Regions from separate parts of the Mammaliicoccus sciuri genome, predicted to be linked through region 1. Evidence: riboswitches for the same ligand, from Rfam matches in the RefSeq annotation. Region 1 holds a riboswitch; the other holds the start of a gene.
What was found. Region 1 has a riboswitch for FMN ahead of MUA60_RS07610 (ECF transporter S component). Riboswitches for the same ligand answer to the same signal wherever they lie in the genome.

Region 1 (6,100 bases):
ATTTTAGCGTTATTCGTATTACCAATTGCGATGTTGTTAATTGCATATGCAAGTATGTTCTCTAGAGATGTTTCACCGTTAATTCCTGCGTTACAATCTAGTTGGTTAGCAATTCACGTTATAACCGTAACGATTTCATATGGTATTTTATCAATCAGCTGTGTAGCAGGATTAATTTATTTATTCGCAGCTGTTAGTCCAGAAGAAAAATCGATACATAGTTTCTTTGTAGAAGTCATTATGTATTTCATCGTTATTGTCATTGGATTTATATTAACAACGATCATTATGAAAGATATCGTTGGTTACGACGACACTTATTTCTTTATCGATAAAAACGATAATAACTCTGTGCAACATTATCATCTTCCAGCATTTGTGACACAACAAGATAGTTTACTTGTAGATCATGTTTCTGGTAGCGATTATGAACCAAAAGATAGAACAGATATCTTAAAATGGAGCAAGATTGAATTACCTGCTGTTATCAATGCTCAAAAACTAAATACAGTCGTTTGGTCAATTGTAGTTGGTACAGTCTTATATGGTATACTAAGATTGATTTTGAAAGGCAAGACTTTGTTTAGTCTTATCAAACCACTTACGAAAAAAGTCAATCTATCCTTAATGGATGAAATAGGATATCGTTCAGTTATCATTGGTTTCCCATTATTTGCACTTGGCGGTATATTATTCGCGAGTATCTGGGCACAAATGGCTTGGAGTAGATATTGGGGCTGGGATCCTAAAGAAGTTTGGGCGCTTATAACATTCTTATATTATGCGATATTCTTACATTTAAGATTAGGTAAAGGTTGGGAAGGCAGAAAATCAGCATGGTTAGCTGTTGGTGGCCTTGCAATCATACTATTTAATGTTATTGCCGTTAACTTAATAGTAGCTGGTTTACATTCTTATGCTTAAAAAATGCTAGAAGGGAGTCAACGAAGCATGACAGATTGTATTTTAGTAGTAGATGATGAAGATAGAATTCGAAAATTAGTTAAAATGTATCTCGAAAGAGAAGGTTATGAGACTGATGAAGCGGATAATGGCCAAGATGCCTTAGATAAAGCTTTAAACGAAGATTATGACTGCATATTATTAGACTTAATGTTACCTGAAATAGATGGAATCGAAGTATGTAAGAGAGTAAGAGAAACAAAATCAACACCTATTATTATGTTAACAGCTAAAGGTGAAGAAAATAATCGCGTTGAAGGATTTGAAATTGGGGCAGATGATTATATCGTCAAACCATTTTCACCTAGAGAAGTTGTCTTACGCGTAAAAGCATTACTAAGACGTACAACAAATCATTCAATGGTTAATCAAACAAATACAGCTAAAGATTTAATTGTATTTGAAAACTTAGTCATTGATAATGACGCACATCGCGTATTAGCAGATCAAAAAGAAGTAAATTTAACACCTAAAGAGTATGAATTATTATTATATTTAGCAAAATCACCTGATAAAGTATTTGATAGAGAACAACTGTTGAAAGAAGTTTGGCACTATGAATTTTATGGTGATTTAAGAACAGTTGATACGCATGTTAAAAGATTACGTGAAAAGTTAAATAGAGTTTCTGAAGATGCTGCACAAATGATTCATACAGTATGGGGCGTCGGTTATAAATTTGAGGTTCCTGAATAATGAATCGATTAAATAGTGTTGTTGTAAAACTGTGGTTATCTATTATTTTAATAGTAACGACAGTTTTACTTTTATTAAGCGGATTTCTTATAACTTTCTTACAATCTTATAATACATCTACTACAGGTGAAAATTTATATAATAATGCAAGCAAAATAGAACGATTATTACTAAGTTCACACGAAAAAGAGTCAGCAATCGATTATGCAAGAGCACTTGTTGAAGACCCTGCTGGACTTATAATCGTTAAAAATAGCGATGATTTAACAGCAAAATCTGAAAATCCATTAAAAGAAGTTATGATTAATGAGATTAGAACTAATCATGCGTTCGACAAAGTGTTTAATGAAGATAAACACGTACTAAAAGAAATCAATTTAACTTATAACGGCGAGAAACATCAATATATTTTATTAGGCTATCCTTCTCAAGCTTTTCCTGAGGAAGATGCAGGTATCTTTTTATTCCAAGATATCAACTCCATTAAAGAAGCTCAAAATGTTGTTACACTGAGTATACTTGTTTCAGCCATTATATTATTAATCGTAAGTACGGTCTTTGCATTCTTCCTTTCAAACAGAATAACGAAACCTTTAATTCAATTAAAACATGCAGCCTTTAAAGTTGCTAAAGGTCACTATACTGAAAAAGTACCGATTTATACGCGTGATGAAATCGGCGAACTCGGTCTAGCATTTAATAAAATGAGTAAAGACATCCGTACAAACATTGATGATGTTAAATCGAAAAATAACATACAAGAAAAACTCATTAATTCAATGATCGATGGTGTGTTAGGCATTAATGATAAGAATGAAATCATTATTACTAACTCAAAAGCCGATACATTCTTAAAAGAAGTAAGAGAATTTGATCATGTTGATATATCTACACAAAGAAATGACACATTTAAAGAGAAGGATACGCAGTTTTTCGAATACGAATTAGGTCATAAATATTATGTCGTTATATCAACATATATCGATAGCATTCAAAATGATGGTTCATCAGGTATAGTAGTAATCATTCGTGATATGACCGACGAACACCATATGGATCAAATGAAAAAAGACTTTATCGCAAGCGTTTCACACGAATTAAGAACACCAATTTCTATGTTACAAGGTTATACTGAAGCAATTGTTGACGGTATTGTTACAGAGAAGAAAGATGTTGATGATTTCTTATATATTATTTTAGATGAGTCTAAAAGATTAAGTAGATTGATTAATGAATTATTAGAAGTTGCCAAAATGGATGCTGAAGGCATTAAAGTTCATTTAGATGACTTTAATATTTCAACATTAATGAACAAAATTGAAACTAAATTCTTACCTCAAGCAAGAGAAAATGGTTTGAATTTATCCGTTAAACATATTGGAAATCTTACGAATTGGTATGGAGATAGTGATCGTGTTGAGCAGATTTTAACGAATTTAATCGATAACGCGATTAGATACACACATCAAAATGATTCTATTAATGTCGTCTTTGATGATACGGATGAAGAAGATTTTGTTATAACAGTTCAAGATAGTGGCGTAGGTATTGCTAAAGAACATTTAAATCAAATATTTGATCGTTTTTATAAAGTTGATGCTTCTCGCACAAGAGGTAAACATGGAACAGGACTTGGTCTCTTTATCGTTCAAAAAATTATAGATGCACATCATGGTACGATTAAAGTCGATAGTAAAGAGGGTGAAGGCACTCAATTTACAATAACTTTACCAAAAGTTTAAATTGTTGAGTTATTTAGATGAAAATACCTGACCAATGTGCTAATATATATTTTGTAATTAAAACTAAATAAAAAAATTCATCTTCGGGGTTTGGTGTAATTCCATACCGGCGGTTAAAGCCCGCGACCCAATATATGTATGTATATTGGCTGACTTAGTGAAATTCTAAGGCCGACAGTTAAAGTCTGGATGGGAGAAGATGGAGGAAAAAATCTAGTCTTGACTAGGTTTATTTTGCGATAATTTTTCCTCCTATTCTTACGAGATGAATAGGAGGAGTTTATATGTCTAACGATAACAAAACAAAACGCTTACTCACTGTAAGTATGCTCATCGCAATCAGCTTTATTTTAATGTTTTTGAAATTTCCATTGCCATTTTTACCACCATATTTAACAATGGATTTCAGTGATATTCCTGTACTTGTCGCAACATTTGCGTTCGGTCCAGTTTCAGGTATATTAGTCGCATTATTTAAAAACGTATTGAATTTCTTAATTGTGTCACACGAACCAATTGGAAATACAGCTAACTTTTTAGCGTCAATATGTCTCGTCATTCCAACTTATTATTTCTATCGCATGAAAAAATCAAAATTATTTATGGGATATGGATTATCAGTTGGTACAATCTTGATGACAATTCTAATGAGTTTAATGAATTACTTTGTTCTATTACCTTTATACGGACAAATTATGAATCTTGCAGATATCGCAAATAATTTAAAATTAATCGTATCTGCCGGTATTATCCCATTTAATTTAATTAAAGGTATTGTCATTTCTGTCATATACATTATAATATTTGATAAACTTAAGTCTATTATAAAATAAAGAAAGGCTAGGACCTCACATCCTAGCCTTTCTCATATATATTATTCGAATTTAAGTGCATCTCCATCGAATGATTCATCTGCTATTTTAATTGAATCTGTCGGACAACCTTCGAAAGCATCTTCCATATCTTCTAATAATTCTTCTGGTACAGCTTCGATTCCCTTATTGTCGTCTAGTATCACGTAGGCGATTCCCTCATCATCATAATCGTATATATCAGGGGCAGCTGCTCCACATGCGCCACATGCTATACATGTATCCATATCTACTATTGTGTATTTAGCCAAAATTTTCGCCTCCTTTAAAAAACATGCTACACTTATTATACATACTTATTTTAGTGATAACACTTAGAGATTTCAACATTTTTATGTTATTTGAGGTGACTTATTTGAAACAGATTATACTGAAAACCCTTTCCATGAAGCATGACAACAAAACTGATAAAAGTATTTATAATATTTTAATAGGTAAAAAGACTCATCAAACATATTTTGATGCCACGATTGAACATTTAAAATTGTATTATGGCTCTTTGCCAAATTTGAAATTTGAACAATTCGAACTAATCATTAACGAACCTGTAGAACACATTAATAAGCCAATTATTGGCGACTTTTTCTATAGTCAGGCCATTCAATCTGTTAATACAATCTTATTATTAACTCAGATGATTAGTCAAAAAAAGCATAACCATTTAGCGTATCAACCAATCATCAATGATAAAGAGATACAATTTAAAGCTAAAGAAATTTATGTACACATTAAAGAAGTAGGGGAAAATCAATTTATAGAAGAAATATATCAGCTATTTGAAGATATGAATACATACTTTCAAACAATTTATATGCATTATTTATTAGCAGGTTTTCGGGAAACACCTTATACAATTGAACAAATTTCAATGATTGAAGACATTGGTATTATGGATTTAAGAGAACAGTTAGTAGAAGAATATCAATTTATCCAAGTTACGATACAAAATAAAGAACGCTATCCAATATTATCTCAGATTAACTACCAGCCTTTGTTAAACCAACAAACATTTACTACATATGAACTATTAAATCGCAGTTACGATATGGATCAACTTGCAAACATTAAACGTGTTAAGACACATACTATTCATGATCATATTATTGAAATGTTTATTAAAGGTTATTTAAAGGATAAGAATTTATACGTAAGTGATGAACAATACGCTAGATTTATAGAAGTTATTCAACAAACACCTAATCAAAATTTGAAATTTTATTATGAAGTGTTAAATGATTTTACGTATTTCGAAATCAAACTCATGTATGTTTGCTATGCAATGGAGGGATTAAATGCTACAACAAGAACTTAAAAAGTATTTTGGTTATGATCATTTTAGAAACGGGCAAGAGGAAACCGTCCAAAATATATTAGACGGCCATGATGTGCTGAGCATCCTTTCAACCGGTGCTGGAAAAAGTTTATGTTACCAATTGCCAGCATATATAACTGGTGGCAGAGTGCTCATTATTTCTCCACTAATTTCTTTAATGGATGATCAAGTCGTTCAGATGAAATTAAATGGCGAGAAGAATGCTGTTGCAATCCATTCTGCTATTAATCCTAATGAACGGTCAGACATATTTAGAAATTTATCGAACTATCAATTTATATTTTGTAGCCCGGAATTCATATATGAAGAACATAATTTTAAACGATTTAAATCTATTGGTTTTAAATATATTGTCTTAGATGAAGCACACTGTTTAAGTGAATGGGGCTTTGATTTTAGACCACATTATGCACTGATTTCTAAAGTCACACAATACTTTAAAGAAGCACAAGTTATTGCACTATCAGCTACTCTGACAAATAAAATGATACAAG
Region 2 (6,100 bases), 370 kb from region 1:
GCATTGAGAGATTTGGAGGGGTACAATTTGAAAGTAGCTATAATAGGGATGGGAACTGCTGGTGTTAGTACGTTAAACCAATTAGCAAAGCATAAAAAATTCAAAAAAATAACGGTCGATATATTTGATAGTGTCGAAGATATGGGTATGGGCAAGCCATTTCAAAATGATAGTGATCGCTTGCTCATTAACTTACCAGCTAATCAAATGTCCTTAAGTCCAGATGATACGAAAGATTTTAAGAAATGGTATAAGAAAAATGATGATTTTGACTATGGAAAAGCGAAATATTTACCACGATTAGTATTCGGTCATTATATGAAATCTATTTTAAATGACTTGTTAAATAAACACGATAATATATTCGTACATAAGCATAAAGTAGATAGTTGCTATGTCGAAGAAATTAAAGATGAAAGAGGTCAATATAAAATAGATGTCTGTTATATAGAAGATGATGAAGCGGTATGTCAAAAATATGACTATGTATTTTTGACAATTGGTACTTTACCTTATAAAGATCCGTATAATTTATCTGGATTAAAAGGTTATATTGAATCGCCATATCCAACTATTAAAGCGTTGCGTGATGTAAAAGAAAATGACGATATTGCGATAATTGGAACAGGACTTAGTTCAATAGATGTCATTAGATTTGTTATGGAAAATCATAAACAACTGCCAATAACTGTAGCATCAAGACATGCTCAATTTCCGACAGTTAGAGGTATTAAACATGAAATTAATTTGAAGTATATTACGAAAGATGCAATAGAAAAATTAAAAAAGACGCATAAAGGTATCGCACCATTAAAAGAAATAGAAAACCTCTTTGCGAAAGAATGTGAATATCAAAATATTAACTTGAAAAAAATGCTTTATCGATTTAAAAAAGATAATGTAGCGAATATGAAATATGATTTAAGACATGAAGACGAAGTAGGGCATTTTCAATCATTTGTTGAAGAAGTAAAACATCATATGATTCCTGTTTGGAATGCCATGACAATTGATGATAAGTCGACATTTTTAGAAAAGTATGGGCATCACTTTAAACGTAATGCGAATCCAATGCCTCAATCTTCAGCGAAACAATTGATTGAATGGATTGAAAATGAAGACATTGTCGTTAAAGAAGGATTAGAAAATGTACGAAAATATTACGGTAAATTTAGAATTAAGTATGAAGGTGAACAAGAAGAATCAAGTTATCATTATGTCATTAATGCGACTGGTCCTAAAAACATTTATCAGAACTGACAGAAGAAGAGCATTTTATTAAAGGTTTAGAGAACAAACAAATTATAGCTGCTCATCCATTTGGAGGTATTCTTGTCATGCCATATTCAAATGAAGTCATTAGTCCAAAATTCGGTACAATGCCAAATTTAAAAGTAATTGGACAATTAACAAGTGGAGTAAATTTTGATGTAAATGGCGTTTCATTATTAGTCGATCAATCCGTAAGAGCAGTCAATGACTTATATATTGAATTAGAAGAAAGAAAAAAAGTTAAAAAGGCGAAATCAAAAAAGAAGTAGAATAATGGAAATTGAAATGTAAGCTTGAGACAATGTTTGATGTCTCAAGCTTATTTTTATGTATGGGTGATGGGGCGTTATTAGCAGTTTTGATACAAAGTGCAAATAAGAATACCAGTATTAACACTTCTGAGTAGTTTTGTAATTAAGGCTGTCCATAGTAACAATTCAGAGGAGTTTTGTAAATAAGGGGGTCTATAGTTACAATTCAGCCGACTTTTGTAACTAACAGCCCCGTTGTAAACAAGTTTGGTCGAAAGTGTTCACAACAACCCCGTTATGAACAGGTTTGGCCGAAAAGTGTTCACAAGACCATCGTTATAAACAAGTTTGACCAGAAGTGTTCACAAGACCGCCGTTATCAGCTTTTTTGAAATCATCACACAAACAACAACAAAATAAATTTAACTTCTTCAATTGTAATTCTTAGTGATATGGTATAGAATGATGTCATCAGTGATTACTGATATATAATTTAATAATATATTCTTTCGGGGCAGGGTGGAATTCCCAACCGGCGGTATAATAGCCCGCGACCCATAAGTGATTTTTCATTTATGGCTGATTCAGTAACATTCTGAAGCCGACAGTATAGTCTGGATGGGAGAAAGAATAGACGACAGCGTATGCTATACGCTTATTTCGTTATACTTAAAATGTTAAAGTCTTTTTTCATAAAAGGCTTATTTCGTGATACATTTTTACTCCCAACCACCGAAAAGTGATTTTCGGTGGGTTTTATTTTTAGGAGGTAAAGAAATGAATCAATATTTAGATTTTGCAATTGATTTAGCTGAACGTTTACAAGGGCAGACGGGTACGAATCCTTCTGTTGGTGCTGTTATTGTTAAAGATCATAAAATTATAGGTTTTGGAGCACATTTAAAAAAGGGTGAAGCACATGCTGAAATACAAGCTTTAAAAATGGCAGGTGAAGATGCTCAAGGTGCAACAATATATGTTTCTTTAGAACCTTGTTCACACTATGGTTTAACACCACCTTGCGCCAAAGCGATTATCGACAATGGTATTCAATCAGTTGTATATGCAGTTAAAGATGATTCTCTTAAAAATAGTGGTCATGAAATGTTGTACGAAGCTGGAATAGATGTAAAACATGAGCCTTCAAAAAGAGCAGAAGACTTATATGAGGCTTTTTTTCTTCAACAACAAACGAAATTACCTTTTATTACTTTGAAAATTTCTACAAGCCTAGATGGTAAAGTTGCGACAGATTACAAAGAAAGTAAATGGATTACTTCTAAAGAAGTTAAACAAGATGTATTAAAATTGCGCTCACAACATGATGCCATTATGACAGGTGGGATGACAGTTCGTGAAGATAATCCATTATTAACTTCTCGTAATCCTGAGTTAAGTAATCCAACTAGAATTGTATTAACAGAGCAATCAAGCTTTGAAGGTGATTATGAAATATTCAAAGATGAAGATAATCCTGTCGTTGTTGTAACGAGTTCGCAATCATTTCACACTTATGAGAATCAACATATTAAAGTTAAGAAGAGTGATTTATCAAATTTAAAACCGATAATGAAAGATTTATATGAAGATGGATATGCTCAAGTGATGGTTGAAGCAGGTCCTAAACTTGTAAGTCAGTTTATTGAACAAGACTTAGTAGACCAATTAATTATTTATCAAGCCCCGAAGATGATTGGTGGTCAAGGAAAATATCAATATTATCAAACGCATGATGTGGTTCCTTTATCCAATAGTAAATTATTTGAAATTATATCAACAGAAATCATTGGTGGAGATCTTAAAATAACATTAAGAAAGAAGTGACAAGATGTTCACAGGACTCATTGAAACAGTTGGTGTAATCAAGAATACAAGCACAAACCAAGGCGTTAAAACATTAACAATTGAAGCCACTGAAATAATGGATGATTTATCACTAGGTGATTCCGTTGCTGTTAATGGTGTTTGTTTGACCGTTACTGAGAAAGCAAGTTCTACTTTTAAAGTGGAAGTGATTACTGGAACTATCTCAGTAACTTATTTAGAACATTTGAAAATGAATGACAAAGTCAATCTTGAAAGAGCGATGTTAGCGAACGGAAGATTTGGCGGTCATTTTGTAAGTGGACATGTAGATGGTCAGGGCATTATTAAACATATTTCAAAGAGACAAGATGAATGGATTATTGAAATATCTACAGAAGCGCATTTATTAAATCAAATGATTGATAAAGGATCTATCACAGTTGATGGTGTTAGTTTGACAATTTTTAAATTATATCCTCAAAAATTTGAAATTCATTTAATTCCTGAAACGAGAGATTGTACAATCTTTGTTAATAAAAAACAAGGTGACAGCGTACATATTGAAACGGATTTGTTATTTAAATATGTGCAGAAAGCAACGGGACAAAATCATTCAAATTTATCCGAAGAGAAATTACTTAATCTAGGATTTTAGGAGGCTATAACATGTTTGATAACGTAGAAGATGCCATACAAGAACTTAAAAGTGGTAAACCGATTATTGTAGTAGATGATGAAGATAGAGAAAATGAAGGTGACCTCGTCGCTATATCTGAGTATTTAACAGCTGAAACGATTAATTTTATGGCTACACATGCGAGAGGTTTAATCTGTGCACCGATTAGTAGTGAAATTGATGACTGAAACGGGTGATAAATATAAGACTGCATTTACTGTAAGTATTGATCATGCATCAAGTACGACAGGGATTAGTGCTTTTGAAAGAGCAGATACGATTAAAGCATTAATAAATGAAACGTCACCAAGAGCATTTGTTCAACCAGGTCACGTATTTCCATTAATAGCTAAAGACAATGGTGTTCTTGAAAGAATAGGTCATACAGAAGCTTGTGTTGATTTAGCGAAACTTTCTGGAGCGAAACCAGCTGGTGCTATTTGTGAAATTATGAATGATGATGGCACGATGGCTCGTCGAGATGATTTATATCAATTTAAACGTAAACATGGTTTGTTAATGATAACGATTGATGAACTTGTAAAGTATAGAAAACACCATGATCAAATTATACATCTTGAATCTAAAGTTAAATTACCAACTTCATACGGTGAATTCGATATGTACGGCTTTACATCTCAATTAGACGATAAAGAATATATTGTCATTAGTTCAGGAGAAATCAAAAATGGTATGAATGTACGTATACATTCTGAATGTGTGACAGGTGATATTTTCCATAGTGCTAGATGCGATTGTGGAGAACAGCTTGAATATTCAATGAAATACATTCAAGAACATGGTGGTATGATTTTATACTTACCTCAAGAAGGTAGAGGAATAGGTCTGATCAATAAACTTAAAGCATATGAACTTATTGAACAAGGATATGACACGATTACTGCTAATGAAGCTTTAGGCTTTGAAGCGGATTTAAGAGATTATACTGAAGCGAGTCAGATTTTGAAATACTTTAATATAGAAGAAATACAACTCATCAGTAATAATCCAGATAAATTTAATCAATTACAAGATTTAGGTATACATGTTTCTAATAGAGTTCCAGTTGTCATTGAACCGAACGAAACAAATGCATCATATATCAATACTAAAAAGCATGAAATGGGTCATTTAATATAAAATAGAATGGAGTTTTTAAAATGAAATTTGAAGGTAAAATGGATGGATCACAATTAAAAGTAGCAATCGTCGTGAGTAGATTTAACGATTTTATAACAGGTCGTTTATTAGATGGAGCTCAAGATACTTTAATCAGACATAACGTTGATGAAGAAAATGTTCATGTCGCATATGTACCTGGGGCGTATGAAATTCCTTTAGTTGCTAAAAAGTTAGCGAAGTCAGGCAAATACGATGCAGTCGTAACATTAGGCTGTGTCATTAGAGGGGCGACTACTCATTATGATTATGTATGTAATGAAGTTGCGAAAGGTATTTCTAAAGTAAACGATGAAACGGAAGTACCTGTAATATTTGGAATCGTAACGACAGAAACAATTGAACAAGCGATTGAAAGAGCAGGAACAAAAGCAGGTAATAAAGGTGGAGATGCTGCCTTAGCTGCAATTGAAATGGCAAACTTACTTAAAAATATCGAAACACAAATATAAAACCAATGAAGCCAGGACAAGCGTCCTGGCTTCTTATGTGTTATTTTTTCTTACCTTTAGCAATGCCGCCAATACCTAATAGGGTTAAGCCAGCTAATACACTAGCTCCGATAGCGATTTTTCCTTTATTCTTTTCACTAAAGATATCTAATAACATTAAATTAATATTTTGAGGTCTTTCTGCTAATCTTCTCATAAAGTAACCGAACCAATCTTCCCCAAATGGTACGTACATACAGAAGTTATAACCTTCATTAGCGATTTGATATGCATAGTCAGTTCTAAAACCATATAACATTTGGAATTCAAATGAATCTCTTGAGATGTTATGATCTTTAACAAATTGTTTTACATGATTAATTATATTATGATCGTGTGTTGCAATTGAAGTGAATGCTTTAGCAGTTAATAATCTTTTTTCAATTAATGCAATATAATTTTTGTCAATTTCTTCTTTAGTTTGA

Region 2: another riboswitch for FMN. It lies ahead of ribD (bifunctional diaminohydroxyphosphoribosylaminopyrimidine deaminase/5-amino-6-(5-phosphoribosylamino)uracil reductase RibD); the one in region 1 lies ahead of MUA60_RS07610 (ECF transporter S component).

What each region holds. Positions count from the first base shown of each region.
Region 1 is NZ_CP094824.1:1,458,451-1,464,550, forward strand. It holds gene ccsB (c-type cytochrome biogenesis protein CcsB) at 1-924, shown strand, start outside; gene MUA60_RS07600 (response regulator transcription factor) at 952-1,659, shown strand; gene MUA60_RS07605 (ATP-binding protein) at 1,659-3,401, shown strand; FMN riboswitch at 3,477-3,606, shown strand; gene MUA60_RS07610 (ECF transporter S component) at 3,686-4,234, shown strand; gene MUA60_RS07615 (ferredoxin) at 4,276-4,524, opposite strand; gene MUA60_RS07620 (helix-turn-helix domain-containing protein) at 4,629-5,585, shown strand; gene MUA60_RS07625 (RecQ family ATP-dependent DNA helicase) at 5,566-6,100, shown strand, end outside.
Region 2 is NZ_CP094824.1:1,829,605-1,835,704, reverse strand. It holds gene MUA60_RS09445 (FAD/NAD(P)-binding protein) at 28-1,260, shown strand; gene MUA60_RS09440 (hypothetical protein) at 1,338-1,541, shown strand; FMN riboswitch at 2,025-2,157, shown strand; gene ribD (bifunctional diaminohydroxyphosphoribosylaminopyrimidine deaminase/5-amino-6-(5-phosphoribosylamino)uracil reductase RibD) at 2,301-3,347, shown strand; gene MUA60_RS09430 (riboflavin synthase) at 3,352-3,984, shown strand; partial or broken gene ribA (GTP cyclohydrolase II) at 3,996-5,145, shown strand; gene ribH (6,7-dimethyl-8-ribityllumazine synthase) at 5,166-5,636, shown strand; gene MUA60_RS09415 (proline dehydrogenase family protein) at 5,677-6,100, opposite strand, start outside.